2 regions of the Halobacillus sp. A1-3 genome follow, and region 2 is predicted to be linked to the other one. Evidence: a T-box and tRNA genes for the amino acid it is inferred to sense, from the RefSeq annotation. Region 2 holds a T-box; the other holds one or more tRNA genes.
What was found. The T-box of region 2 lies ahead of ACRYKC_RS19200 (valine--tRNA ligase). A T-box ahead of a tRNA ligase gene usually reads a tRNA of that ligase, here a tRNA-Val.

Region 1: it has a tRNA-Val gene. The T-box ahead of ACRYKC_RS19200 (valine--tRNA ligase) is inferred to sense a tRNA for this amino acid. The anticodon was not compared.

The regions. Positions count from the first base shown of each region.
Region 1 is NZ_JBPCEO010000002.1:385,884-400,833, reverse strand. It holds gene ACRYKC_RS04850 (monovalent cation:proton antiporter family protein) at 1-481, shown strand, start outside; gene fabI (enoyl-ACP reductase FabI) at 1,312-2,091, shown strand; gene ACRYKC_RS04840 (CotO family spore coat protein) at 2,504-3,019, shown strand; gene ACRYKC_RS04835 (CotY/CotZ family spore coat protein) at 3,066-3,575, opposite strand; gene ACRYKC_RS04830 (hypothetical protein) at 3,767-4,006, shown strand; gene ACRYKC_RS04825 (DUF1360 domain-containing protein) at 4,073-4,408, shown strand; gene ACRYKC_RS04820 (hypothetical protein) at 4,405-4,617, shown strand; gene ACRYKC_RS04815 (MBL fold metallo-hydrolase) at 4,890-5,792, shown strand; gene ACRYKC_RS04810 (DUF421 domain-containing protein) at 5,782-6,459, opposite strand; gene ACRYKC_RS04805 (GNAT family N-acetyltransferase) at 6,552-6,980, opposite strand; gene ACRYKC_RS04800 (YjcG family protein) at 6,986-7,501, opposite strand; gene ACRYKC_RS04795 (alpha/beta hydrolase) at 7,540-8,265, opposite strand; tRNA gene ACRYKC_RS04790 (tRNA-Val) at 8,503-8,575, shown strand; gene ACRYKC_RS04785 (DUF3889 domain-containing protein) at 8,703-9,350, opposite strand; gene ACRYKC_RS04780 (glycosyltransferase family 2 protein) at 9,820-11,214, shown strand; gene ACRYKC_RS04775 (LCP family glycopolymer transferase) at 11,282-12,208, shown strand; gene ACRYKC_RS04770 (type 2 periplasmic-binding domain-containing protein) at 12,404-13,372, shown strand; gene ACRYKC_RS04765 (SDR family oxidoreductase) at 13,443-14,306, opposite strand; gene ACRYKC_RS04760 (hypothetical protein) at 14,417-14,740, opposite strand.
Region 2 is NZ_JBPCEO010000013.1:50,147-65,096, forward strand. It holds gene ACRYKC_RS19165 (cytochrome c biogenesis protein) at 1-218, shown strand, start outside; gene hemC (hydroxymethylbilane synthase) at 237-1,166, shown strand; gene ACRYKC_RS19175 (uroporphyrinogen-III synthase) at 1,166-1,939, shown strand; gene hemB (porphobilinogen synthase) at 1,941-2,918, shown strand; gene hemL (glutamate-1-semialdehyde 2,1-aminomutase) at 2,947-4,233, shown strand; gene spoVID (stage VI sporulation protein D) at 4,653-5,663, shown strand; gene ACRYKC_RS19195 (hypothetical protein) at 5,660-5,848, opposite strand; T-box leader at 5,945-6,171, shown strand; gene ACRYKC_RS19200 (valine--tRNA ligase) at 6,228-8,870, shown strand; gene ACRYKC_RS19205 (bifunctional folylpolyglutamate synthase/dihydrofolate synthase) at 8,933-10,213, shown strand; gene ACRYKC_RS19210 (sensor domain-containing diguanylate cyclase) at 10,303-12,036, shown strand; gene ACRYKC_RS19215 (prepilin peptidase) at 12,189-12,944, shown strand; gene ACRYKC_RS19220 (SPOR domain-containing protein) at 13,091-13,942, shown strand; gene ACRYKC_RS19225 (Maf family protein) at 14,100-14,666, shown strand; gene radC (RadC family protein) at 14,704-14,950, shown strand, end outside.

The sequences.
Region 1 (14,950 bases), on a different contig from region 2:
GAAGGAGTACGGAGTATTCGATGTCGACCTTGTTGTGGCTTCAACTGGCGATGAGCAAAAGAATGCGGAAGTCGCTCGTTACGCTAAGGAACAAGGGGTAGAGAGGGTAATCGCCCGGATTGAATCTCCAGAGCTTGCATCAGAGATGAGAGACTTAAATATCAGCGTCTTCTCTGTATTCTTATCCTCAAAAGCTCTGTTGAAAGCGATGATCGAAGCGCCAAACGTAGTTGATATCTTAACGAATCAAGAAACAGCACTCTATCAGATCAATATGAACAACTCTGAATACAATGGCATGTATCTAAGGGAATTCCCATTCACAGGAGATGTGATTATGGTCAGAATTTTCCGTGGGAAGGATTCCATCGTCCCACATGGAGATACGGAACTCAAGATGGGAGACCGACTTATCGTAACCGGTTCTCATGAATATGTGGATGAATTGAAAATGGAACTAGAATTTTGCGAGTGGTGTTAGTCACAAAGAAAGTGTAAGGATACTTATAGATCCTTACACTTTTTCTATTCTTGAGTTGCGAAGCGCCTAGCCCCTCGAGACATAAGACAATCGTTGCAGTGGGGAAAGACCACTCCTGTCTTATGCTTGTCGGGTCTTTCGAGGCTTCTCCACACCCTAGTCGTCCAGTCCAAACTCTGCTGTTCCAGGCACTTTCACCTTTAAATTAGGAGTTTCACCCCCCTCTCACCTTGCTATTTATTATCGGACCGGAAACGAGTACCATAGTAGAAACAATCAATTTAATTCTTATGACCCACTTTAGAAGGATCCTATCAGAATAGGATTGTAATGAATTTTAAAATGCTTTCATTACTCACCTCAATATTGAAAATAGGTGGGTTTGTGAGGTTAATAACATCTGGGATGGCTGGAAACTGGCGAGACTCCCGTGGGAGAAGGACCTAGGCGAGACCCCACAGAGAGCGTAGCGAACGAGGAGGCTTGCCAGTTCCCCAACAGGAAAGCGAGTTATTTTCCAGCCATCCCTTACTTAATTGCAAATACAAACCCCAACTCGAATTCGAGTGTTCCAGTATACTGCTATATAGTTGAATATCCTTTATTACCTATTTCATTCAATTATAAAGTTAGAGATCTAAATACGTTTTGAACTAAGTCCTTTTATTTTTCAACGCCCGCTTACTTGCTTAACGAACAGGGTAAACCTAAGTAAAGTCGTTAATCATTATTAGTAATCAGGTTGCGGGTGGTACCTTATCTATTATAAAATAGGAGCAGGTACTAATAACAAATCCTAAATGTTGAAATTACCTCAAGGAGGATATGGAATGAATTTTTCTTTAGAAGGACGCACGTATGTGGTCATGGGAGTGGCCAATAAACGAAGCATTGCCTGGGGCATAGCTCGCTCTCTTCATGAAGCTGGAGCGCGATTAATCTTCACCGTTGCTTCTGAACGCTTTGCTAAATCTGTCAAAGATCTTGCTGAAACACTTGAAGGCGGAGAAGAATCACTCGTTTACGAATGTGATGTCACTAATGATGAAGCCATCATCCAGACGTTTGAAAAAATTCAAGAAGATGTAGGCACCATCCATGGTCTTGCCCACTGCATCGCTTTTGCAAACCGTGACGAGTTGAAAGATGAGTTCTTGAATACGAGCCGCGATGGTTTCCTTACTGCTCACAACATCAGTTCTTATTCCTTGACTGCTGTCGCACGAGCAGCGAAGCCACTGATGACGGATGGAGGAAGCATTTTGACACTTACTTACCTCGGCGGTGAACAAGTAGTGAAAAACTACAACGTTATGGGAGTAGCGAAAGCAAGTCTTGATGCAAGCATGAAATACTTGGCGAACGATCTAGGGAAACATAACATTCGTGTTAATGCAATCTCAGCTGGGCCAATTCGTACGCTTTCTGCAAAAGGAGTCGGTGATTTCAATCAGATTCTTTCTGTCATTGAAGAACGTTCTCCATTGCGCAGACCAGTGACGCAGGAAGAGGTCGGCGATACAGCTTATTACTTGATGAGTGATCTTTCACGAGGTGTGACAGGCGAAATCATTCACGTCGATTCAGGTTTCAACATTGTTTCTTACTAATAAAGTCTAGAATTAAAGCCCTTTTCTGTTTAGAGTCAGAAAAGGGCTTTTTGTTTGGCTCTTATACAACTACATATCACTAGTCTTGGAGGTTTGATTCCGAGAGAAGTTGGGTTCGCTCTCGTAAAAGTGTTAGGGATTACTTGAGATTGACGAAATTCCCACGGGATAAGGAGCTAGGTGAAGAACGCACGAACGAGTAGGCTTGCCAGTTCGCTCACAGGAAAGCGAGCGTTTAAGAACACCTATCATGGTACTATGTAACGGAAACATTCATAAAAATAAGAAGACGTTCTTAGGTGAAATTAATGCAAAGCACTCTAATTTTGTCAAAACAGTGTAATTATGAACATGGCTGAAGGGACTAGGCATATACATAGAATGATGACCGATAAATAAAGGAGAGATCCGTATGGCTGAAAAGAAACGTTTGGCGAAGCAGCCGATGCTCTATATTGCCCAACCTAAATTTAAACCGGCGGAAGTACCAATGCAAACAAGCTTTCGTTCACAACGCTCGTCGAGCTCTTCTCAAGCGAGTAGTAGTGGAGGGACGTCCATACACGAAATGGAGCTTCGATTAAGAAATCAAAATACTGCTGATACGGCAGAAAAGGTTGAACCTAACGCTGAACAAACCGAACAGGAAGATACACCCTCAGCTGAAAAAGAGTCTCAAGTCCAAAAGCCTCGTGAAAGAAGGCAGCGGTTTCAAGACTTAGACCTTGAGGGGAAAGTGAATTATTTCTTTCAGTTATCTCCACACGTCCCTAAAATGAAATGTGAAGTTTCCACAGAGGAGAATGCTTATCGAGGGTACATTACCGATTATCAGGATGGCATTGTATCTATGAAGATTTTTCAACGCCCTTACCATCAAGATGTACCTTTTGAGAAAATCAAAGATATTCGATTGATCGGATTTTAAGCACAAAAAAACCGTGCCCAAGTGAGCGCGGTTTTTTAAGTGTAAATTATAGTGTTGCAGCAGCCGGAAGACATGTCACGTGACAGAAGCAGTTCAAGTCAACCGTGATGCAAATGCCAGAAGCGCGTAGGTCTTCGCAATCTTGTTGTGCAGGAGATTTAGGATCTACGATCATACGATGGTGATTGTGGTGACTTGAAGATGATTCATCGTCCTCAACTCCGCCCAAACGGTCATTGTCTGAGAACAATAGCTCTAATACGGCGCAGCCATCGTCATCAACAGATTTAACGCGGAAGAAAAAGCTCCCTTTTACGTTACAAGAACCGGAATTTTTCTTCGTACCATACCCTTTGAAAGGTTTGCAGTCTTTACAGTAAAGGATGACAGGAACGGTATCAAAACCAGAACCTCCGCCCACATCACCTAATAGATCTGCAATGGAACGTTCACAGCTCGTCGTGCAGTCACGCATTACGTCATTCTGAGCATCTACGATATCTTTAAGAATGTCAATCACACAAGAGCCCGTATCGAATTTTTTACCACAGCTCATTAAAATTTTCCCCTTTCCATACGAATTGACGTATTGTCTTTAATAGAATATGTTGGGTGTTTAGGTCGGTGTGGGCATTTGTCTGTTTTTAGGCAATCGATAACTTTTTCTAGAAGAATAGGCGAACGACCATACCTGAATAGGTCAAATCCCATAGATTAACAATGACTTCGAATAAGGAGATGAATAATATGTCTGAAAAGAAAAGGGTCATTAAAGTCGACGACCTATTCATAGAGGCGGAAAATGTTGTGATCCAACCTAGAAGGGACGATCGTCATGATCGCCACCGTGATAATCGGTTCGATCCATTCTTCGGTGGACGCCGTCGTGGAAAAGATGACGTTAGAGGAGAACGTGATCGTGAAAGCAGCTCAAGAGATCATCGCGACGAATCTTCTGACCGTCGTGGAGGCTTCCGTTGGTTCTAATTTCATATCATTGCAGCCACTACATGGAAGGTAGTGGCTTTTCTCATGAAGAGGGGGAATAAGGGAATGGTAAACATTACTTGGTTAGAAGTGTTAATTTTAGGATTTGCCAGTTTTCGGTTTACACGTTTGATTGTGCGTGACCTGATTATGGAATGGCTGCGTAAACCGTTTATGGATACGAAAATTGTCATGAACGATCAAGGAGAAGAGGAAGAATGGGTAGAACCTAACGGATGGATTGGTGAAGGTCTAAGTTGTCATTGGTGTGTGGGGGTATGGTCAGCAGCAATCATGATGGCGTTCTATTATTATATTCCTTACGGTGAATGGCTCGTGCTACTGCTTTCCATTGCGGGACTGCAATCGGCCCTTTATGGATTGAGTGACCGTCATTTATGAGCAAAAAATACAAGTCTATTTTTGAAGTGTTAAAGGAAATGGATGAAGAAACGTCGAAAATGAATGGAATTATCAAGCAGCCTGAGAAGAAGTTTGATGCGTGGGAGAAAGATTTTCAAGCGTGGGATAAGCGTTTTACAAAGCGCATGACCGATATGGAGAAATTTCTAAACAAACAGATAGGGAAAATGGAGCGTTTCTTTGAGTAATTTTCTAAGATTATACGAGGTTGCAAAAAGGAAAAGGTGAAGGTAGCAGGAGCATGTTCGCAAGCGAACAATCCCGAGGCAGGGAGCTGCTTTTGTCCTTCATAAGGTATATAAAGCGAAGTTAGACAGCAAATTTACTCACTGCAAAATCCAAATAACCAGGAACGACGAGCACTTCTGATCAGAAAGTTTCTTACAATTTACTCAGAAATGACAGGAATAGGAAAGAACTTTAGCGAAACCATATAAAAAAGCTAAAGGAGTCGTTTTCCATGTCATTTCAACAGATTAATTCAACTTGTTACTATTTTCAAAGCTCTGTAAACATCGGCTACGTTCAATCGGGAACTACAGGCCTGTTGATTGATGCAGGGATTGATAAATCATCAATAAAAAAGGTGCTCAAGGAACTCAAAGATCGAGAGCTTCCATTGACGCACCTTTTTATTACGCACGCGCACGCAGATCATTACGGAGGTGCGGCTTACATACAGGAAAATTATGAAGTCTATACGTACGCTCCGAAATTTGAGGAAGCGATTTTAAGGAACCCAAAGTTGGAGCCGCTATATTTGTTTGGTGGCAATGATCCGGTAAAAGAATTAAGAAATAAGTTTCTAGAAGGTGAATCGATAAGAATTGATGAAGTTGTCAGTGAGGGAAGCCTTCAAGCGGGAGAGGTTGAAGGAGAAATTTTTCTGCTTCCAGGTCACAGTTATCATCAACTTGCTCTAAAAGCGAATGGTATTTTGTATGCAACGGACAGTTATTTTGGAGAAGACGCTTTACGTAAGCATATTATTCCCTATATTACTGATGCCGATCTGACGATTAAAAGCTTAGAAAAATTGCTAGCCATAGAAATGGAAGGGGCAGTCCCGGGGCACGGACCTTTTGAAAAAGATCCTTCAACAACCATCCAGCAAAACATAGACGTCCACGTGAAGCTTATGAATTGGCTTGAGAACTACATAATACAAAAAGAATGGGTGAGTCATGAATCAGTGGTTGCTGCTATGTGTGAGCATTATGAAGTAAGTACTCCCCAGCTTTCTCAGTGGCTGTTATATAGAACGGCCGTTACCGCTTATCTAGTCGCACTAAAAAAAGACCAACGGATCCAAGATGATGTTGTTGGTCATAGATGGGTCTTCCATTCTGGTGCTAAAAGTTAAGTAAAAACAGCTGAGAGTCGCCTTCCTGGTATTCAGCATAAAAGACGTCGCTCGGCTTATTGACGTTCTGAGCCTTAAGCTGGGCATTCAACCACTTTTCATCCAACCCGGCTTCTTTTAAGTTGTCCCAAATGATCTCACCATCACTAATCAGTGCCATCGGAAGAGGGACGTTCTCGGGCTTTAAGTTCATGTCCATTCGGTTGACGTTTTGGTATGGCGCTTTCTTCAATACTGAGACGGTTCCATCTGTTTCAAGAACAGCATATTCTACTTCTTGGATTGAAAAAACATCTTTAGATCGTAATAAATGCTGAAGTTGATTGATATCTAATTTATTTTTTTTCATTCGATCCCTATCGATTTTTCCTTTATGAATGATGAGAGCCGGTTTTCCCTCTAAGAGGCTGCGTGTGCCTTTAAATTTCTCTGTTATGATTTCGGTAACATAAATGAGTACGCCCCATAAAAATATCGCAAAAGCAACTTTTGCAATTCCGATTTTATCGTCGTACAAGGCGTTTCCAACCAATTCGCCTAATACAAGTGCCGCGATGAAGTCAAAGGCAGTTATTTGAGTGATCTGTGTTTTTCCTAAGACTTTTGTGAGAACGAAAAGGGCAAAAAACCCGAAAAACGTTTCTGCTGTTATTCTTAGATATTCCATACTTAATCACGATCCTTGTGTGGTCATATACTTTCAATTCTAGACAAAGACCACAGGATCTAAACGAAAAAAACCTGCCGTTTGGGCAGGTCTTATGTTTTGAGTTTTTTGATCATAGTGACGTGAGGAATTCCAGCGTCCATAAACTCGTCAGAAACGGTCACATAGCCAAGCGATTGGTAAAAATTCTCTGCATGGGTTTGGGCGTTTAATTTAGCGGTATCCCTGTCATGATCTTTAATGATTTGTTCCATAAAACTTATTATTTGTTTACCAAAAGAATGACCTCGATATTCTTTCATGACACAAATGCGCTCAAGCTTTCCGTATCCATCAACAAACCTGAGACGGGCGGCAGCAACAGGATGGTTTTCTTCGTACCCCACAAGGTGAACGGCTGTTTGATCATCTTCATCGATTTCCAACTCTTCTGGAACGTTTTGTTCCTCGATAAAAACGACGCGCCGAACTTGGAACGCGTCGTCTTTTTGTTGTTGATTTGAAACTCGGCGGATATCCATCAGGATTACCCTTTACCAAGTCGGAACGTTTCATAAACGCTCCATGCGCCGTTTTCAAGTTGATAAAGCAGTTGGAAACGGTCCACCTCATCCTGAATGTCGAACTTCGTCATATTCAAGCTGCCATACACATCAGAAAACTCAGCATCGGTCAGTTTCTGGGCGATCGTGATGTGGGGAACGAATGCGTAGTCTTTTTCTTCATGTAGTGGACCGGAATGAAGCTTTTCGTTTAACCCGAAGATTTCTTCAGACGGCTCAATCTTCAAGTAAATCGTGTTGGTCACAGGTGAGAATGAGCTCACCTTGTAAATACCGTAAGAAAAAGGCTGGGTGTTTTTTGCAATTTCCTTTAGTTCAGGAATAATAGTAGATTCAATTTCGCTTTCATCTGCTTCAAAAGCTTCTTTTAATGTAATGTGCGGTGGAATTAATGCATAGTGAGGATCATAGCGCTTTCGATATGAATTCGCCTCATCTTGTACCTTTTTCGATGGAAATATCGCAATACCGTATTTCATAAGACTAACCCCTCCTGATTCTCATTTACTATTAGAAATTATTTTCCAAACAAAGTAAGTAAAGCGCGTTTGAAGTCTTTTTGCCAAGTCCCCCACGTGTGGTTCCCGTCTAATTCATAAAACGTGTAATCAAGCGGCTGATCCTGCAAGAAATCACGCAACTCAAGGTTTGGTTTTAGGAAATTCTTTCTTGCGCCTTCTGTTGTTTCAACATCTGTTTCCTGACTCCCAATCGTATGGTAAATCGTCAACGGTGAAAAATCCTTCGCAGACATGACAACTTCCTTCACGTGTTCATCCACATAAGGGCTCTGCATGATGACGTTCCCAAAAACGTTCGGGAATTTCGCAGCGGTCATTAAAGCAAGTGTACCGGCTAATGAATCACCGACAAGCGTACGACCTCTACCCATACAGAAGCCAGGCAATTCCTCATCAAGGAATGGAACTACTTCACGAATTAGGAAATTTACATAATCCGCTTGTTTTTTTCCATCTGGATGGTATTTATCCTGACGATCGTATTTGTCATTATAATGGATACCGATGAAAATGGTATTCTCAATCTCTTCATTAGCATGCAGTTGATCACTAAGCGTGGCCGCACGACCCATTTGGAAATAGTCATTTCCATCTTGCATAATACAGAAATGGTACTTGTATAATGGAGAGTAATTTTCGGGTACGTACACTCTTAATGTCATTGTTTCGTTTAGATAGTTGCTTTCAAGGCTATATTCTTTAAAAGATCCGTTTCTTCCCATCATCGACCACCTCCTAACATGCAAGGAAGTTCCTATACAAAATTCCCGCTGTCATAAATACTTAAACGTAACATATATATTTTACCATAGAATTATCGAAAAAGTAGAACAGATGTAATATGGAAGAAAAATGAAGATATTTGCGCAGTTTTTACATAACCTTAAAAAAATCTTTAAATCTTGTTGACACTTATCGAAATCCATTGTATATTATTACTTGTCAGACGACATACATATGATTCCGTAGCTCAGCTGGGAGAGCGCCACCTTGACAGGGTGGAGGTCGTTGGTTCGAGCCCAATCGGAATCATCCATACAAAGTGCCGGAATGGCGCGGTTTCTCATCCAGGGAGAGGCCGCGTCATTTCTTTTCTTATAACGTTTTATTTGAGTATGTAATTAAAGGGTAAGAGACAGGGGAAACTCCTGTCTCTTATTTATATTTCTTTAAAGTTAATGGAAATAATCCGATCGGTATTCGGATTATAAACGACCGTACCTTGGATATTGATCGTTTCCTGAGTAGATTGTAAAACAAACTTATAATCTTCTCTCATTTGATTCCCATTTTGCTGCGTACTTAATTTACTGTAATCTGTGACTTTGTAGTTGGGGTAAGCAGCAATAACAATTTCTAAAAGGTATTTTCCCCATTTTTCTTCCTCTAATTCAGGTGAAGCAATGATCTCTACATTAATGATTCCTGATCCTACATTCGCCCCTAAGGCCTCAAAGGCTTTTCTATGAAGATTTATTTTATTAGCTGGATAATTTGGTACTTGATCGACAACGGTTACTAATACTTCTTTTTGATTGGATAAATTTTTTACTTTAATGGTTTGACCACATTGATAAGGGGAGTTACTTCCCACAGCCGCGGTCATGTAGTTATTTGTAGACCATGGAATGTCACACTGAGTAACGGGTCCTCCTTCTGTCCATGTGGCCTGACCTTGAACCGGCTGTCTCGCTCGATAATAGCTTTGATTGTTATGAAAGTAATTAGGATAACGAGAATAAGGATGCTGGTAATAAGGGTTCTGTAAATACGGATACCCATTAGGCACTTGATAGTAATAATACATCCAACTTCCTCCTGTCTTTTCAGTTATATCCTCATTAGCCTATGCGTGAGTTAGTGAGACTGTGAAACAGACAATAGGAGTCACAGATCTCTCATATGAACAGTAGACGGCCGTTGGAACCATTATAAATTAAAAACAGGTAGGAGTTAGGGCTTCTAGTAAACGGGCATATATCTTCATAAGATTCCTTGTCCCTCCTTTCCTTTTAGAGGGTGTCAACAGTAATTAGCGTAAAATACCTATATATATGTAGAAAAACGTAAAAAATGCCATCCGTATGCCTTTAGCTGTATTTGAGTATTTGAGATTTTACTCCTGTATGGTTTGATGTTAAGGTGTGCTATTATATTCTTCGTCCTCCTTCTACTGGGGACATTTTTTATTGATCAATGAGTGATAAATAGATGTTTGTAAAATAGGCAGATCCACTTTTTATAAAAGAAGTGGTTTTCCATAAGGAGGGGTTACATTGGATATATTGATTACGGCATTTTTTTTATTAAGTGTGACGTTTCCTGTACTTCATTTATACCATTGTCTGCCATTCTTCAATGAATCAGACGAACGTAAAAACAAGGGGTCTAAGTTGGAAGAATGGATGATGGATCGTGGGTATAAGGACGAAAAGGGAATAAGCATAGTCGTTCCATGCTTTAATGAGGAGAGAATCATTGAGACTTCAATTGAGAGTATGAAAACACTGGCTTATTCAGATTATGAGGTCCTATATATTAATGATGGTTCAACGGATAATACGATGGTTCATTTGAATCGATTCCTGCAGTTAAAACCATGTTCACTGACGTCACTTGGGAAGATATCTCATGAAAACGTGGAGGCTATTTATCAATCAAGTATATGGCCGAACATTTACGTTATCGACAAAGTAAATGGAGGAAAAGCAGATGCATTAAATGCAGGAATTGAATATTCACGTAAAGATTTGCTCATCACACTGGATGCAGACACGATATTAACAGAGAAGGCATTATCAGCGGTTAATCAAACTTTCGAAGATGAAAATGTTGTAGCTGCAGGTGGAATGGTCCACGTCCTGCAAACCAAAACAGATAAACCGATGAGCCGCTTATCACTAAAAATGGCAAATATGCTGGTAAGAGTCCAAGTTTTAGATTTCTTAAAAGCTTTCTATATATCTAAGCTGTCTTTAGTTCGATTTAAAGCTTTAGCCGTCATTTCAGGAGCCTTCGGGATATTTGACAAACAAATTCTTTTGGATGTAGGCGGGTACCGGAAAACAATAGGAGAGGACATTGATATAACTCTACGTATTCAAAGGTACATAGCGAAACATAAACATTTGAAAATTAATTTTATAGCTGGCGCTGTCGGCTATACCGAGCTACCTGAAACATGGAAGGATTTAACTAAGCAGCGATTGCGTTGGCAGAAAGCTTATGTCGATTGCATTATTCATTTTTGGGGATTTTTCTTAAAAACGCTATTTACTAAACCTGTTTCCTTTTTTTATGTATTCGAGACATTTCTTGTAGGGACCCTTGCTGCTTACGCAATGACAGGTATAGTCTTAGTGAATTTAATCAACAATCCTGAAAACTCCATATTAGATTACATGTTTTTTTATTTGTTTTTCATCTTTTTGTTTGGAGTCCTCTATGATTTAGTTGCACTTGGAATGAATAGGCATCACGGGTTTTCGTTTAAAAAAAGAGATTGGCTCCGGTTGTTTTGGACGATCATTTTTGATATTTTAATTTTCCGTTTCGTAAGTGTTTATTTCGTTATGTATGGAAGCATTTCTTATTTCTTCAACAAAAAGTGGAATAAAGTTGATCGAACGGGACGTAGCTACCATAAAAAGGATTCTACTCATGCAGCCTAGCCAACTGATGTTGACAGATCCATTTATACAAACAAAGCTAACGGGTTTACTAGTGGAGGAATGAGAGATGGGCAAAAAAATATTACTGTTTATTTTGACCTCAACTACAGTACTTACTTTAGGGGCTTGCAGTTATGCTTTTAACTTCATTACCTCAACCTCCTCAAGTGTATATGAAGAGATCGGTAAGAGGACGGGATATGAAGATCGGAGGGAAGACCTCAGTTTGTCAGAAGGTGATCCTATCTCTGTACTGCTGATGGGGCTGGATAGACGACCGGGTGAAACAACGAGTAGGACGGATACGCTAATTCTTATGACTATTAATCCTGATTCAAACTCAACCCAAATGGTAAGTGTTCCGCGTGACACCTACTCGGAGGTGAAAGGTGCTGTAAATAAAATTAATAGTTCGTATCAAGTAGGTGGAACAGAATTAACTGTCCGATCTGTGGAAAATCTTTTAGACGTTCCAGTAGATTATTTTGCAAAAGTTAATTTTAATGGCTTTGAAAATATCGTGGATACTTTAGGAGGCGTTAAAGTTCACAATGAATTAGGTTTCAATACGGCAGGACTGGGGTTTGATATTAAAGATACGTACTTCCCTAAAGGTGAACTACATTTGAATGGTAAAGAAGCCCTAATCTATGCTCGGATGAGAAAAAAAGACCCAAGAGGGGACTTTGGCCGGCAAATACGTCAGCGTCAAGTAATTGAAGCACTGATTAGCAAAGGAACAAGTTTATCTACTGTTACTAAATTCGATGACATGGTTAAGGTGCTTGAGGATAATGTGAAAACCAATATGACATTCAAGGATATGTGGCATCTTCAATCCAATTACAAACAAGCACGTAACAACATCGCGCAACACAATATCGAAGGTAAGGGGAAAAACATCAACGGGAATTACTATTATATTCCTGATAAGGAGAAACTCCGTCAAATTTCTAATCAACTAAACGACCATCTTGAGCTTAATACTCAGTAGTTGAGTGGAAAATGAAACTAATAAGACAAGTAAATAAGTATTTATCCAGATCGAAAAGGGGGATTTAATATCCCTCTTTTTTTCCATAATATATAAAAATCTATGTAAAAACAGCCATTTTAATAAAAAACGACCGAATTCGACAAATTCAATCCGAAACCTATAAAAAGAAAAATTGAGTGGAGGAAGGTAGTTATGGATTACATGATGTTTCTCGATATAAAAGTACTGCTTGTAGTCATTGCAGCGCTAGGCTGTTTTGTTCTAGGGTTATTATTAGTTTTACTGAACAAGAGTAAAAAACATAGAGAAGAGTTAATAGAAATTGAAACGGAAGCCATCTCAGATTTGGATAAAGTGGAGCAAGAATTCAAACAAAAGGATAACGAACGTGATGAAAAGATTAAAGAAGAGTATGAAGCTAAAATTAGTGATTTTAAAACATATGTACACAGTATTGAAGAAATTTCAAAAAACTCGGTTGATATACAAATCCATACTCTTCTAACAAATCTGAAGGAGAAGTTGGTAAGGGAAGGGGTTATTAAACCATTAGAAATGATGGTGCTTTCAAACGTGTTTCTTCCAATGAAAACAACCGAGGGTGAAATGAGTCTTAACAAAATTAATCACATAGTATTGATGAGAACAGGCATCTACATCATTGATAACAATGAGTTTGATGGAAATGTACTTCATGGACTTACCAGGGGTAAAGCGAAAGAGTTCTCATTCCTTCTCGATCATCTTTCTTCAACTGAAGAGGATGAAACTGAGAAGACAATCATATTCGAGAATAACAATGCGGACCAGACAGGAATGAATGTCTATTCTGTTAAAAACCCAGTATTTAACATGATGGCTGGAGTAGATGCTTTCAAACAACTGCTAAAAGGGCAGGTTAATGACAGTTCTGTTATACCTATCCTTTACTTTAATCATCATAACAATAGTCTTATTAATTTTTCCGAAATGAAGACTCCGTACGTTTTTGATGATCAAGCCGTTCTTTCAAAGTTTTTTGTAAGACAATTGGAAAAGCGGAATACAGTGTACTCAGAAAGAGAACTAGAAAATTTAAAAATTATGATTGAAAAATTACATCCAACACAATCACTCTCTTTTAATCCAACTACGTTGGAAAGTAAAAAACTGCAGGCATAGAACAAACCCGAATGATGATTAAGCGGACAAGTGAATCATTATTCGGGTTTTTCTATCCGACCAATTCCTGTCATCCATTTACTGGAATTCCACCATTCACATGAATCATCTGTCCGGTAACGTAGCTGGAGTCATTACTTGCTAAATAGACAAAAGCAGGAGCAACTTCCCTGGGCTGTCCAGGTCGTCCCATCGGGTTATCAGAACCAAATTCGGCAACTTTTTGTTTGTCAAAACTTGCTGGGATGAGCGGGGTCCAGATTGGTCCAGGAGCAACCCCATTAACCCGAATGCCTTTACTTACAAGTGACTTAGCCATAGATCTAGTGAAAGTAGTTATCGCTCCTTTTGTCGATGAATAATCAATCAACTGTTCGTTTCCTTGATAAGCAGTCACGGAAGATGTGTTGATAATGCTGCTTCCTTTTTTTAGGTGGGGAAGCACAGCTTTCGTCATATAAAAGTAAGAAAAGAAATTGGTCCGAAATGTCTTTTCCATTTGCTCGTTTGTAATATCGAGAAAATTCTGTTGTGGATACTGTTCGGCAGCGTTGTTTACAAGTACATCAATTTTTCCAAAGCTGTCTGTAATTTGTTTTACAGCGTTCTCACAAAAAACAGAGTCGCCGATATCACCACTAATCAGCTCACATTTATTTCCTTCACTTTCGACTAGTTTCTTAGTCGTTTCAGCATCTTCATGTTCATCAAGGTAGAGGACGGCTACGTCTGCCCCTTCTTTTGCAAAGTATAAACTTACTGCTCGGCCAATACCGCTGTCTCCACCTGTGATGATGGCTATTTTTCCATTTAGCTTTCCGCTGCCTTTGTATTTATCATCTACGTACTCTGGCTGTGGTTTCATTTCGTATTCAAAGCCAGGCTGACGGTCTTGATGTTGTTTAGGATGAATTTCTTTCTTTTTATTTGACATAGATTTTCCTCCTAAGTACCCATAGATTCCATGTTAGCCTGCCCCAATCATGCTAAATCAACCATGAAAAACAAAAAGAGCAGGTGTCATAACATCTGCTCTTTTCTGCCTTATTGGCCACGTCTTTCTTCTGATGGTTCTTCGTCAAGATCTGGCTCTTCTTCATCCATGTTATTCGGAGTGTCACGCTCACCAGGCTGACGGATACGATCACGGTCGTCATCGCCATTTCTATCCATGTCCATATCCATATCTCGATCCATATTTGGATCTCTGCGCTGGTCTAGGTCGTTATCTCCATCGTTATAACGGACTGGATCGTAATTTACATCTTCTGGATCCTCATTCATCTCATTGTTATCCACGTTACATGCAGCTAACATGCCTGTTGAGACAAGAAGAGACATTGTTAGGATTAATAATTTCTTTTTCATTTCTTTCCCTCCATGTACATTTATAGATTGAAACATTTTATAATGTGTACACTTTTAATTTTTTTACTCTTTTTTTAAAGGGAATTTTTAAAAGAAGTGTCGTGTTAAATCGTTTTTACTGATCTTTCACTTTTATATAGTAAAAGGGATCGCAAGTTGTTATCAAAAATTCAATGATGAATAACGCTATTTCAAGTAAAAGAGGAGGGA
Region 2 (14,950 bases):
GGGTCACATGGGGATACGTGTCTTCGGATGTTTTTTACTGGTATGATTCTAAGACGTTAGGCTCTCTTCTTGTACTGCTCGTATATGTTGTTTACCTAATATTGAGGATCGTGAAGGGATACCAGGGCCGGATTATTTCATTATTTAATTCTGCTGCTTTTTTATTTTTATTGATTAATTTCTTTTTGTTCGGTTCTTTATCGAACTTTCATTTCTAGTGTTGAGGAGGAAGTAGTGTGAGAAAGATCGTCATTGGTTCACGAAAGAGTAAACTAGCGATTACTCAAACAGAGTGGGTGATCGAACAACTAAAAAACATCGATCCATCTTACGAATTCGAAATCAAACGAATTACGACTAAAGGGGATAAAATCCTCGACGTCACGTTATCTAAGGTCGGTGGAAAAGGCCTATTTATCAAAGAGATTGAGCAGGCTATGTATGATGGTGAGATCGATATGGCTGTGCACAGCATGAAAGACATGCCAGCTGTGGTTGCTGAAGGACTGACAGTGGCGTCTGTACCGATAAGAGAAGACCACCGTGATGCTTTTGTATCAGAAGGAAATGTGCCTTTAAAGGATTTGCCTGAAGGGGCGATCGTCGGTACAAGCAGTCTAAGGCGAGGTTCTCAGATTAAGGCTGTAAGACCTGATCTTGAAATCAAATGGATCCGTGGAAATATCGATACACGTCTTCGTAAGCTAAAAGATGAAGACTACGATGCGATTGTTCTTGCTGCTGCCGGCCTTAAACGAATGGGCTGGGATGATAATGTCGTAACTGAATACCTGGAGCCAGATGTGTGTGTGCCTGCTGTAGGTCAAGGAGCATTAGCAATCCAGTGCCGGGAGAATGATTCAGAACTTCGTGACTATCTGATGAAGCTCAATCATGAGTACACGGCAACAACAGTAGCTGCAGAGCGTAAGTTCCTCCATGATTTGAATGGAGGCTGCCAGGTCCCGATTGGAGGATACGCTCATCGAAAAGGCGAAGAAATCATCCTGACTGCCCTCGTAGGTTCTCCTGACGGGAAAACGATCTTGCATGAAACGGTAAGCGGGACAGATCCGATTGCAGTTGGGAAGATGGCAGCTGATCGTTTGAAAGCCCAGGGAGCGCAAGAGATCGTTGATCGAGCTAAAGAGGAGTATGAACAATAATGGAACCACTTGCGGGGAAGAGCGTGCTCGTTACACGAGGAAAGCCCCAGGCAAGTGCCTTTTCTGAACAAATCGAGAAGGCGGGAGGGGTCGCAGTGGAAACCCCTCTCCTTACTTTTCAATTGAATGATACAAAGGAGAATTATCATATCCTTACGAAACTTCACGACTATTCCTGGGTGTTTTTAACAAGCTCCAATGGCGTGAAGTTTTTTTTCGAACTGCTGAGAAGAAAAGGGATCACAGTTCCTGAAACCCTCCATTTTGCCATTATCGGTCAAAAAACAGAACGGATGCTTAAAGCCTTTGGTTACGCAGCCGATTTTATGCCAACGACGTATGATGCAAAAACAATGGGAAAGGAATTTTTCTCACGGTCGAATCATGTAGGGCCGATTTTATATGTAAGAGGAAATCGCTCTCGGGACGTGCTGCCTCACATCTTTGAAGAAAAGCGCGTGTTTTTTCAATCCATCACTGTCTATGATACGCTACTATTGAAAGAGGGTAAAAATAAACTATTGGACATGTTAAAGCGAGAAGAACTTGATGCGCTTACATTTACAAGTCCTTCAACTATACAGGCTTATCAATCACTCGTGAAAGCAGCGGAATTTAACGGGAAACACCTTCCATGCTTTTGTATAGGGCCGACAACTGCCGAAAAAGCTGAACGGTCAGGGTTTATAAATGTCTTTGTTCCGAAGCAGTACACCATTGACCACATGGTTGAACAGATCATCCAGTATTTTTCTGAAGAAGGGAAACGATAATATGCAAGATTTACAATTTAAGCGTCACCGTCGTCTGCGTCGGACAGAATCAATGCGAGCGTTAGTAAGAGAGACTCATTTACGTACAGAAGATCTCATTTATCCGATTTTTGTTGTAGAAGGTGAAGGGATAAGAAAAGAAGTGCCTTCGATGCCGGGTGTCCACCATGTTTCTCTCGACCACCTGACTGAGGAGATGAATGAACTTGTACGTTTAAATATTCGTTCCGTCATCGTATTTGGTGTTCCAGGAGAAAAAGATGAAGTAGGCAGCCAGGCGTATGATGAAGAAGGTATTGTTCAGCGAGCTATCCGTCAGATTAAAGAGGAAGTGCCATCCTTGACGGTTGTGGCAGATACATGTCTTTGCCAATATACAGATCATGGACATTGCGGAATTGTACGTGATGGAGATATCGCAAATGATGAATCATTAGAATACTTAACAAGAACAGCGGTAAGCCAAGCGGAAGCGGGAGCGGATATTATTGCTCCATCGAATATGATGGATGGGTTTGTTGCGGCCATTCGTCGAGGATTGGATGAAGCAGGATACAGCCAAATCCCAGTGATGTCATATGCCGTGAAATATGCGTCATCTTTTTACGGTCCATTCCGTGACGCTGCACATAGTTCCCCTCAGTTCGGTGACCGCAGAGCCTATCAGATGGACCCGTCTAATCGACTTGAAGCCATTAGAGAAGCGGAATCAGATGTAGAAGAAGGTGCTGATTTCTTAATCGTAAAACCTGCGCTTGCTTACCTGGATATTATGAGAGAAGTAAAGGATCGGTTTAATCTTCCTCTTGTTGCTTACAATGTAAGCGGGGAGTATTCCATGATTAAGGCAGCCGCACAAAATGGCTGGGTCAATGAACAGGAAATCGTCCTTGAAAAATTGACATCCATGAAGCGCGCAGGTGCCGACCTGATCATTACTTACTTTGCAAAAGATGCAGCAAAATGGCTTAACCAATAATTTAATAGTTTAGAAAGGATGCGATGCTATGAAGAATTTTGATCAATCATCAGCAGCATATCAAAAAGCTGTAGACCTTATGCCGGGTGGAGTCAATTCGCCTGTCCGTGCATTTAAATCTGTGAATATGGACCCGATTTTTATGGAAAAAGGAAAAGGTTCAAAAATGTATGACATCGATGGGAACGAATATATCGATTACGTTTTAAGCTTCGGGCCGCTTATTTTAGGCCATGCGGATGAAAATGTAACGGAAGCTCTGAAGAAAGCCACTGAACATGGGACAAGTTTCGGTACTCCTACTAAAATGGAAAATGCATTAGCCGAACTTGTAATTGAAAGAGTACCATCCATTGAAATGCTTCGTATGGTGAATTCCGGCACTGAGGCGACAATGAGTGCACTGCGTGTTGCACGCGGATACACCGGGCGTGATAAAATTCTCAAATTCGAGGGCAATTATCATGGACATGGTGACTCCTTATTGATCAAAGCAGGCTCTGGTGTTGCCACACTTGGACTCCCGGATTCTCCTGGGGTACCTGAATCTATCGCTCAAAATACAATTACTGTTCCTTACAATGATCTTGAAAGTGTCAATTATGTGTTCGAACAGTACGGGGATGACTTAGCTGCAGTCATCATTGAGCCTGTATCTGGAAACATGGGGGTAGTACCACCAACAGATGACTTTCTTCAAGACCTACGTACATTAACAGAAAAAAATGGCACCGTGCTGATCTTTGATGAGGTCATGACTGGATTCCGTGTAGGCTATCATAGCGCTCAAGGACATTTTGGAGTTACGCCTGATATGACTTGCCTTGGAAAAGTTATCGGAGGCGGACTGCCAGTAGGTGCTTACGGAGGTAAACGTGAAATCATGGAACGGGTAGCTCCTGTAGGGGATATTTATCAGGCAGGGACGCTATCTGGAAATCCGCTTGCCATGACAGCCGGATACGAAACGATTTCGGCTATGACGGAAGAAGCTTATGCCTCCATTAATCAAAAAGTAGACCGCCTAATTGAAGGCTATAAGCAAGCGGCTGAAAAACATAACATTCCGTTGACCGTAAACCGCGCTGGCTCTATGGTTGGATTTTTCTTCACAAATGATCCTGTCATTAATTTTGAAACGGCTAACCATTCAGACTTAGATTTATTTACTCGCTATTTCCAAGGAATGATTCAGGAAGGCATTTACCTTCCGCCTTCCCAATTTGAAGGTTTGTTTTTATCTGTTAAACATACAGATGAAGATATTGAGAAGACCATCGAAGCTGCAGAAAAAGTATTCGCTTCGATCAAATAGAGTCAACAAATTTCAGTGAAAGGAACTTCCTAAATTTAAGGAAGTTCCTTTATTTTTACGATCTTTAAAAGCAGTGCCCCATTATCTAGATCCAAGATTGGAACCACATGATCACTTGTCCCGCACCTATGTTGAGGTGATCCCTCCTTTTTCTGCAGGTGAAAAAACTACTCCTCAAGCACGATGAAAGTATGTGATTTTCCCTAACCTTTTAGATAAAGATTAATTTTTTTCTACTAGATCCCGATTAATCTGTTAAATATGGTAATCACAAAACCCTGCAAGTAGTGGGCCGCTAACATCTCCTTAGAAGTTATTCCTTCTGTAGGGGAGGTTCTCGAATATGTATATTATGACGACTCTCGCATAAGGTGGTTATAGAGAGTAATGTTTATTATATTTTGGGAGGGGACCGAACTTTGCAGAATAAACATAATGTATTCTCATTTTATTTAGATGAATCTTTATGGTTTAAGGAAGGACAGGGCGTGCGTGAACTAATTGGCATATCCCTGGAGCCTGAAATTTCGATAGAAGATTGCGGGGACGAAATCTGCTTGAGAGGAACTGTTGATCTTGCTGGTGAGTATGTAGCGGTTCAGGAGCACAACACTTATAATGATGCCCCTGTACAGTCTGCACGCATGATGGATCAGGTTCAAAAAGGTGAGGAAGGGGTCAGTTATTTTTCCCACTCATTTCCAGTGGAAATAACAGTGCCGTTAGAAAGAGTCTCTAGTTTGGATGATGTCCTCGTAGATATTGAAAGCTTTGACTATGAGCTCCCGGCAAACCATCAGCTTAGGCTTCATGCCCAGTTGAATATCAATGGAATTGAAGAAAAAGAAAAAGAGGCTGACAACGCCCCTCAGTTTGATGAGTCAGCAACCGTTGGCCCTGTAAATTATGCAGAGCCTAAAGAAGAAGAAATCGTTCGTCCTATTTTTCCTGAACGAGAAGTGCCAGTGATTCAATTGAACAATGATTATAGGAATGAGGATAAGCAAGAAGACGAGGACGATGGTGGACGTTGGTATTATAAGAAATCTCAAAGCTTTGGAGAATTTTTTGGTCAAGGAGAACAAGCAGAATTGCCAGAAGCTTCTCCAGAGAGTGTCCAAATGCAAGAGAGCTATGAGAGCAGCTCCATGATGGATCATGTAGAAAGCAGTCCTAAATCTGAGAGTTCATCAGAGTCGGAGGAGGCGAAAGCAGCTCCTGGAGGAATGGATGGCATTAAGCAGATTTTCAAGCATCTGTTTCCTAACCGAGAAGATTCTTATGCCCAAATGAAAATGTATATCGCCCAGGAGGATGAAACGCTGGAGTCGATTGCTCAGAAATATGAGGTAACGGTTAGTCAGCTGGAACGAGCTAATGAGTATCGTGGCGATGTATCTCCAGGTCAAATTGTATATATCCCTAGCTAGATCCATTTGTATTTAAAGGCAATGAAGACCCCGATAATGATGCCTAATAAAAAGATATCAAAGGTTGTCGGCCAAAAAATGGTCCGGATCGCTTGAAAGATCAGAATCGGAAGCAGGGCAGTTTCAATAATAACCAGCCACGTTCGGCACCAGGACGGCAAACGATATCGATAAAAGCGGCTCAAAGCGGCACCTCCTTTTTGTGTGTATGCCTATTTTTTTATAAACAGTTGACTAAAATAGATAATTCTATATACAATATGTAATAGAGTCTATATACGTGAAATGCCGTGATGGGGAAGAGTACATGAACATTTCCTTCAGAGAGGAAGACAAACGCTGAGAGTTTTCCAGGAACCCTGTTGATGGAAGTCGTCCTTGATGCAGCTTCTTTGAAAATCCAGTAGAAGAAGCCGGTTAGAAGCCGTTATTTTAGTCGAGTGTACAGGATCAGTTTGTCCTGTAAATTAAGGTGGTACCACGGAAATCAATCCCTTTCGTCCTTATCAAGGATGAAAGGGATTTTTTATTTTTTTAAAAGATCATAAAAGGAGGAAGATCGATATGGAACAAAAAGATCTTTCAATGCCCACGAAATACGACCCGGCAGCAGTAGAAAAAGACCGGTACCAGTATTGGGTAGATGGGAAATTTTTCGAAGCAACAGGAGATAAAAATAAAGAACCTTATACCATAGTCATTCCGCCGCCCAATGTTACTGGAAAACTGCACTTGGGTCACGCATGGGATACAACGTTGCAGGATATTTTGACTCGTGTGAAGCGAATGCAGGGCTACGACGTCCTATGGCTGCCAGGTATGGACCACGCAGGGATTGCGACCCAGGCAAAGGTTGATGCGAAGCTGCGTGAATCAGGGGTGAATCGCCACGACCTTGGACGCGAGAAATTCTTAGAAAAGTCCTGGGAATGGAAAGACGAATACGCTAAATTCATCCGCACCCAGTGGGAGAAACTTGGTCTTGGCCTGGACTACTCCCGTGAACGCTTTACCCTAGATGAAGGCTTATCTGATGCCGTTAAAGAAGTATTTGTAAAACTTTATGAAAAAGGGCTTATTTATCGAGGCGAATACATCATTAACTGGGATCCGCAAACAAAAACAGCTCTTTCTGATATTGAAGTGGAATACAAGGACGTCCAGGGTGCTTTCTACCATATGCGTTATCCGCTTAAAGATGAAGAAAGTTCCATCGAAATTGCAACCACACGTCCAGAAACGATGCTCGGTGATACAGCGATCGCTGTTCATCCTGAAGACGATCGTTACAAGCATTTGATCGGTAAAAAAGCGATCCTGCCGATCATCGGTCGTGAAATTGAAATTGTTGCGGACGATTATGTGGATATGGAATTTGGCTCCGGAGCGGTTAAAATCACTCCAGCTCACGACCCTAACGACTTTGAAATCGGAAATCGTCACAACCTTGAGCGTGTCCTTATCATGAATGAAGACGGCAGCATGAATGAAAATGCCGGAAAATATAAAGGAATGGACCGCTTTGAGTGCCGCAAACAGATTGTCAAAGATTTGCAAGAGCAAGGGGTGCTTTTCGAAATCGAAGAACATCAGCACTCCGTAGGACACTCCGAGCGGAGCGGAGCAGTTGTCGAGCCATACCTTTCCACTCAATGGTTTGTTGACATGAAACCATTAGCAGACGCTTCTGTCGAGCTACAAAAAGGTGACGACAAAGTTCAATTCGTTCCTGACCGATTTGAAAAACCTTATTTGCACTGGATGGAAAATACGCGTGACTGGTGCATTTCACGTCAGCTGTGGTGGGGCCACCGCATTCCAGCGTGGTATCATAAGGAAACAGGCGAGATTTATGTAGGAAAAGATGAGCCGAAGGACCCTGAAAAATGGACACAGGATGAGGACGTTTTAGATACTTGGTTCTCCTCTGCACTGTGGCCGTTCTCTACAATGGGTTGGCCGGATGAAGACAGCGAAGATTTTAACCGCTTCTTCCCGACTGACGTTCTAGTCACCGGCTATGATATCATTGGATTCTGGGTAAGCCGAATGATTTTCCAATCTTTAGAGTTTACGGGACGACGTCCATTTAAGGATGTGCTCATTCACGGGCTTGTACGGGATGCGGAAGGTCGTAAGATGAGTAAATCCCTTGGTAATGGAGTCGATCCAATGGATGTCATCGATAAATATGGTGCAGATTCCTTGCGCTACTTCTTATCAACGGGTTCTTCACCGGGCCAAGATTTACGCTTCCATTGGGAGAAGGTAGAGTCTACGTGGAATTTTGCTAATAAGATTTGGAATGCTTCTCGATTTGCATTGATGAACATGGGAGATTTAAAGTATGAAGATATTGATCTTTCAGGTGAAAAATCAGTAGCAGATCAATGGATTCTTACAAGACTGAACCAGACGATTGAGCAAGTGACGCAAAATGTTGACAAGTATGAATTTGGAGAAGCGGGGCGCCACCTATACAACTTTATCTGGGATGATTTCTGTGACTGGTATATTGAAATGGCGAAGATTCCACTGTATGGTGAAGACGAGAACCGTATACTTACGACGCGATCCATCTTAGCCTATACGCTAGATCAAACGATGCGAATGCTTCATCCGTTCATGCCGTTCATCACAGAAGAAATCTGGCAGCACCTTCCACATGAAGGTGAGTCCATTACGCAAGCATCCTGGCCAGAGGTACGAGATGAGTTCCACAACGAACAAGCGGTCAACGAAATGGACCGACTCGTGTCGATCATCCGTTCTGTAAGGAATATTCGTGCAGAAGTGGATACGCCAATGTCTAAGGAGATTCAGTTGATGATCCAGGCGAAAGATGAAGACGTTGTAAAGGAACTTGAGAAAAATCGAGATTACTTGGAGCGGTTCTGTAACCCTAGTGAATTGACGATTGCTACTGATCTTCAAGCTCCTGAAAAAGCGATGTCAGCTGTTATTACAGGTGTAGAACTTTACCTTCCATTAGCTGGTTTGATCAATATTGAAGACGAAATTAAGCGATTGGAACAAGAATGGAAAAAGTGGGATAAAGAAGTCGATCGTGTTCAGAAGAAACTTTCGAATGAAGGTTTTGTCAGCAAAGCTCCTGAGCACGTTGTTGAAGAAGAACGTAAGAAAGAAACCGATTATTTAGATAAGCGGGCAAAAGTAGAAGCTCGTATTGAAGAATTAAAAGCATAAGAGGCGAGGGAGAGTATTCACTACGAGTACTCTCCCATTTTTGAAGTGAGGGATAGAACTTGATGAACTATGAAAAAGCAATTGATTGGATACATTCTAGAGAGAAATTCAAAGTAAAGCCAGGGTTAAAGCGAATGAACTGGATGATGGAGAAACTCGGACATCCTGAATTGGATTTGAAGGCGATTCATATTGCAGGAACAAATGGAAAGGGATCAACAGTATCCTTTCTAAGGAACCTGCTGCAAACTCAAGGGTATCGCATCGGTACGTTTACCTCACCTTATATCCAAAGATTCAACGAACGCATCAGCATCAATGGCGATTCGATTGAAGACGAAGAATTAGCGGCACTTGTAGAAGAAATAAAGCCATTATCAGAAGAGCTTGCCCGGACTCCACTAGGAGAACCGACGGAATTTGAAGTCATCACGGCGATGGCCATGGTTTATTTTGCAAGACAGAAGCTCGATTTCGTTATTTTTGAAACAGGTCTCGGCGGGCGTTATGATTCAACGAACATCATTCGCCCACTCCTCAGTGTCATTACGAATATTGGACGGGACCACATCAATATTCTAGGATCGACCATTGAACAAATTGCCGATGAAAAAGCTGGAATCATTAAAGAAGGACGTCCCGTAATATGTGGAGCTAAACAGCCTGAGGCTCTTCAAGTGATCAAAAAGCAAGCTTCTATACAACAAGCGCCCATTGCTTTACTAGGGAAAGACTTTTTTGTAGAACATGTTGAAAGTGAGCCTGCAGGTGAGCGGTTTATCTTTCGTAATGAGGTATTCAGGTCGGGGGAATTGTTGAGTGGTTTGAAAGGAAAGCATCAAGTTGAAAATGCTGCGCTTGCTATAGAAGTGGTTGAATACCTGAAAGCCCAGGGGATGAAAATGGATCGAGGCAAATATAAGGAAAGTGTTCTTCAGACAACGTGGCCAGCCCGCTTCGAAACGGTACGGGGCGCACCTTTGACGATTATAGATGGGGCACATAACGAAGAGGGTACTCAAGCTTTAGTGGATACAATGAAACGGCACTACAAAGGAAAAAAAGTTATTCTTGTCTATTCCGCATTAGAAGATAAGCCAGTAGAAAGCATGTTGAAGAAGCTATCTGAGGTCGTTGATGAAGCTTATTTTACGACGTTTGATTTTCCTAGAGCACTTACTGCAGAAGAGTTAAAAACATTGTCACCGATCGTTTCATCAACGGCAATTAGTGATTATAACACAGCAGTGAAAATGGCGACGGATCATACAGGAAAAGACGGAGTTCTACTGATCACCGGTTCCTTGTATTTCATTTCCGAAATAAGGAAATATTTTGAATAAGCATAGGGGTTATGGTACATTTTAATTATCTGAATATTCAAGTTTATGAATGTTAATTAAGATAATGTAATAGGAAATGAGGTGCAGGAATGACAAAGCATAAGAAGGTTGCGGTGTGGAGCCTATGGATTGTGTTATGGCCTTCCTGCCTCTATACCCTTTATCAAACTCTGGACCCTTCTATTCAAAATAATGAGGTTGAAATAGCAGCCTTCATTATCCTTGCATCCATAGTGGCGCTTTTTCCATTGCAAGTTGGGGATAATCCTGTTTTCTTCACACACGGAATCGCTTTTGCCGTATTTTTGTATTATGGGTTATTCATAGAAATTCTTGTCTCTCAAATTGCTTTACTATTTTTGATGGCTAAGTTGAGAGTCAGAAAAGCTGATTTCTATCGAGTTCCTATAAATTTCTTAATGTTTCTTATGATTTCGGTTTTCTCTGCACTTCTATATTATTTTTTGGGGGGAACACATGGAGATGATGCGGTGTCCTCGTTTGATGATGCTCTTCCCGTGACGGCGTATGCGGTTTCTCAGATTCTACTCAATCAGTTTTCAATTAAACTCATTGCACGTTTTCTATACAATAAACAGGTTAAATGGGTTGATCGCGGTCTGTTATGGGATGTGCTGACGGCCTGTCTCGTCTTGCCTATCGGATTAGTTCTTTATATCGTTTATGCAGAATTTGGAGTTAGTGCGGTATTTTTCGTAGGGATCCCTTTTATTCTCATAGCAGGGATGCTGATGCTTTATCATAATAGCAGCCAGGTTAATACTTATTTGAAGAAAACAAGTATCATAGGCCATGAGTTGACTGGTAAACTCGGAGTAAAAGAGGTCCTTGACTTATTTGTTAAACGAATCAGTCAGCTTCTGCCGCTTGATTACCTTTATGTTTTTGATGTAACTTCAGAGAAGCAACTGACACTTATTCATTTTTTTGATCGTTCCGGACAGATGAAACTTCCCAATCATACCCTTTTCAAGGGGGAGAGTGTAAGCGGTAACACGTTGAGTCAACGCAGCAGCTTTTACTTCAAAAGTAAAAAAGAATGGCACCATTTAAATCATGCCTGCATCCCTGAAAAAGCAGAAAGTGTCATGTCTATTCCGGTCGAGAGAAATAATGAAATTGTCGGGATCATTACTATTTACGCTAATAAGAAGCGGGCATTTATGCAGTTTCAATTTATGATTCTAGAAATTTTAGGTAATTATTTAGGGGTGGCGATAGATAATGCAAGATATTATGAGAGAACAAAAGCGGAAAGTGAAAGGTGCGCGTTAACAGGTCTCTATAATTACAGGTACTTTGAAAATCATCTTCACAGAGTTTTTCAGCAGTGGAAAGATGAGCACAGGAAACAGCCGATTTCATTGATCTTGATGGATCTCGATCACTTCAAGATGATCAACGATACATACGGACATGAAAGTGGAAATGAAGTTTTATGCATTCTTGCCGATCGCCTGCAACAAGTGATTCATAATCAGGGCCTCATCGCGAGGTATGGAGGTGAAGAATTTGTTATTCTTCTGCCTGAATGCTCAACAGATAAAGCTGAGTTTTTAGCAGAAGATGTAAGAAGAGCGATTACAGATAAACCCTTTATTTCTTATGAGCACTTGCTGAGTGGGAAGAAACCAAAAGATATCAAGGTTACAGCGAGTATTGGCGTGGCTACTTATCCAGACCATTGTGAGGAACCATTGGAACTGATTCGCCATGCTGACCGTGCTATGTATGTAGGTGCCAAGCAGCAAGGAAGAGACAAAGTGGCAAGCTATGAAGCTTTATTAGAAACAGTCGAATGATAGTTTCGGCTGTTTTTTTATGGAAAAAATATTTTACATTGAGTTTTTTATCGACTAAACGATTCGATTGTGTAGTATGATTGGATTAGTAACAATGGATCCCTTCCCCGGTCTTAATTGACCACACAACCTCAAAATAGGAGACAAAGCCAATGACACTGTTTTACTCCCTCAATTTCCTCATGCTTGGTTTCATTCTAGGATCTTTTTTTAACGTCGTAGGACTTCGCTTGCCAAAAGGAATATTGTTCAAAGATGAACGTTCCTACTGCCCTCGTTGTTACCATTCGCTCCGGTGGTTCGAACTTATTCCGCTCATGTCTTACGTGCTTCAGCGAGGGAAGTGCCGCCATTGCCAAAAGTGCATTTCACCTCTCTATCCTATTATGGAAACCGTTAGCGGTATCATGTTTGTATTCTGTTACTCTTTAATCGGATTTCAAGTTGAATTATTCCTCGCTCTTGCTCTCATATCTTTGTTTCATATCATCCTGGTTAGTGACTTCGTTTATATGATCATTCCCAATAAGCTTTTACTGATGTTCTTCGCTTTATTTATCCTTTACCGTCTGTTTATACCGCTTGAACCATGGTGGAATGCGCTTTTGGGCGGGTTCATTGGTATAGCTCTAACAGCAGCTATAATTCTTATCTGTAATGGAGGCATGGGCGGAGGTGATATGAAGCTTTTTGGACTAATCGGATTTGTGTTAGGCTGGAAACTTTTATTCCTGACATTTTTCTTGTCTACTTTAACAGGTGCACTTATGAGCAGTGTATTGTTAATGGCAGGTGTAATAAAGAGAGATCAGCCTTTTCCATTTGGTCCTATTATTGCGTTGAGTGCCGTCTTATCATTTTTTTCTGGTGACATCATTATAGAGTGGTATGTACAAACATTCTTCTAGGCCTACATCTTCTTAAGAGACCATAAAAGCGTGGACTACAGGTATCAAAGGTAAAAAACTTGTCGATGTACCACTGACAAATTTCAGCGTAGTTTTCAAATCTCCTGTGATAGGGTTAGGACAAACCTGGCAGGAGTGATCAATCGATGGAATCTAAAAAGAAGATAACGATTTCCTTTAGAAATCACGAACAAAAAGAGCAAGAAACAGAATTAGTAAAGGCAGAAGCAGAGCAAGCGGCTGCAAAACACCCGAAAGAAAAAAAGGAACCCATTCTGTTAGAAGACTCCTCTGAACAAACTGTGTACAAACTTCCTATGAAGAAAAAAAACAATCTCCAGTCTCCGGTTAAGCGGATAGCAGTCACCGCCTTGACTGCTCTTATCATCAGCTTCGGACTGGGCTTTTTGCTTTTACGCATGTTCGTTACGTTAACGGATGAGACGACTACGGGGGAAGATGTCGTCCCTGCAACGAGTAATACTCCAGTTGATGAACAAGGTGAAGTGGTTCAAAGTGTGAACCCGGCAGCTATTGACTCTTACTTCATCCAAGCGGGTGTATTTACAACAGAAGAAAAAGCGCTTGAATGGAAAATGAAATTAACCTCTCAATCTGTTTCCTCTGTTGTTTGGGAACGAGATGGACAGTTTTATTTATTTGCAGGAAGTGCACCTACGAAGTCCGAAGCTGATACACTAGCTGTACAGTTACAAGGCTATGGAGTGGAAACCTATGTGAAAAACTGGGTCGTGTTAAAAGAAGAAGGCTCATTAAGCGAAGAAGAAGCAGATGTCATGAATACCTTAGTGACCCAATTAGAACAGCATACTTTGAGTGATATGTCAGCAGACGAACGAGAATCACTTATTACCGAACTCAATGGCAGTGCTTCTGGAGAACCATTGATAAAATCCCTTCAAAATTGGGAGAATACAGATACGTTCAACTTAAACTGGCTGAAAGTTGCCTACGGCCTTGAAGAAATGATGAAATAATAAATATATGATGATCTAACCCTTACAAAAGTAATGTTTCATCTAAAGATTCTACTTTTTTACTAACAAAGAGAATAATGTTATTTCATATTATCCTGTTCTTCACAAATGAATGGTTACTATAAAATGAAAGTACCTCGTGGGAAGGAAGATAGAAATGAAGTTAGTTTTAGGCTCACAATCACCAAGAAGGAAAAAATTATTGGATTTAGCTGGATATACGTTCTCCATACGTTCAGCCAATATAGACGAAAGTCTATCAGAAGGGTGGGGTCCTGAAGAAGCAGTTATTCACTTATCACAACAAAAAAGTGAGACTCTCGACATAGAATGTGATGAAGTGCTCTTAACTTCAGACACCGTAGTGGCTAAAGATGGTCGGATACTTGGAAAACCTGCTAATGCTCAGGAGGCCTACCAATACCTTCGTTCCCTAAGCGGAAAGACGCACCAAGTATATACTGGGGTAACCATTCGCTCACATGAGGATACTCGTTGTTTTTCTGTGGTAACAGATGTAACCTTCTTCGACCTGGTCGATGAAGAAATCCAACAGTACATAGCAACAGGTGAGTCTGATGACAAAGCTGGGGGATACGGAATACAGGGGAAAGGAGCCCTTTTTGTGGAGAAAATAAATGGAGACTATTACAATGTTGTTGGTCTTCCTCTTTCAAAAGTTGTTCGTGAGCTTAGAGCTTTCGGGTGTACACCTTCTTCTTAACTTCTACTTGCGAGGAATAGAGACAAAGGAGCGAATCATGTTGGCTCAAACAAGTATAATGATTAAGGATGTACCGAAGGCGGACAGGCCCAGGGAACGGATGATTGGATTGGGGGCTGTCCACCTCAGTAATCAAGAGCTGATCGCTATCCTTCTTGGCAGTGGAACGAAGCAAGAATCAGTGATGGAACTGTCTCAGCGATTACTCATACACTTTGAAGGGATATCGCTTTTGAAGGATGCCACAATAGAAGAACTAACAGCTATCAGGGGCATCGGGACGG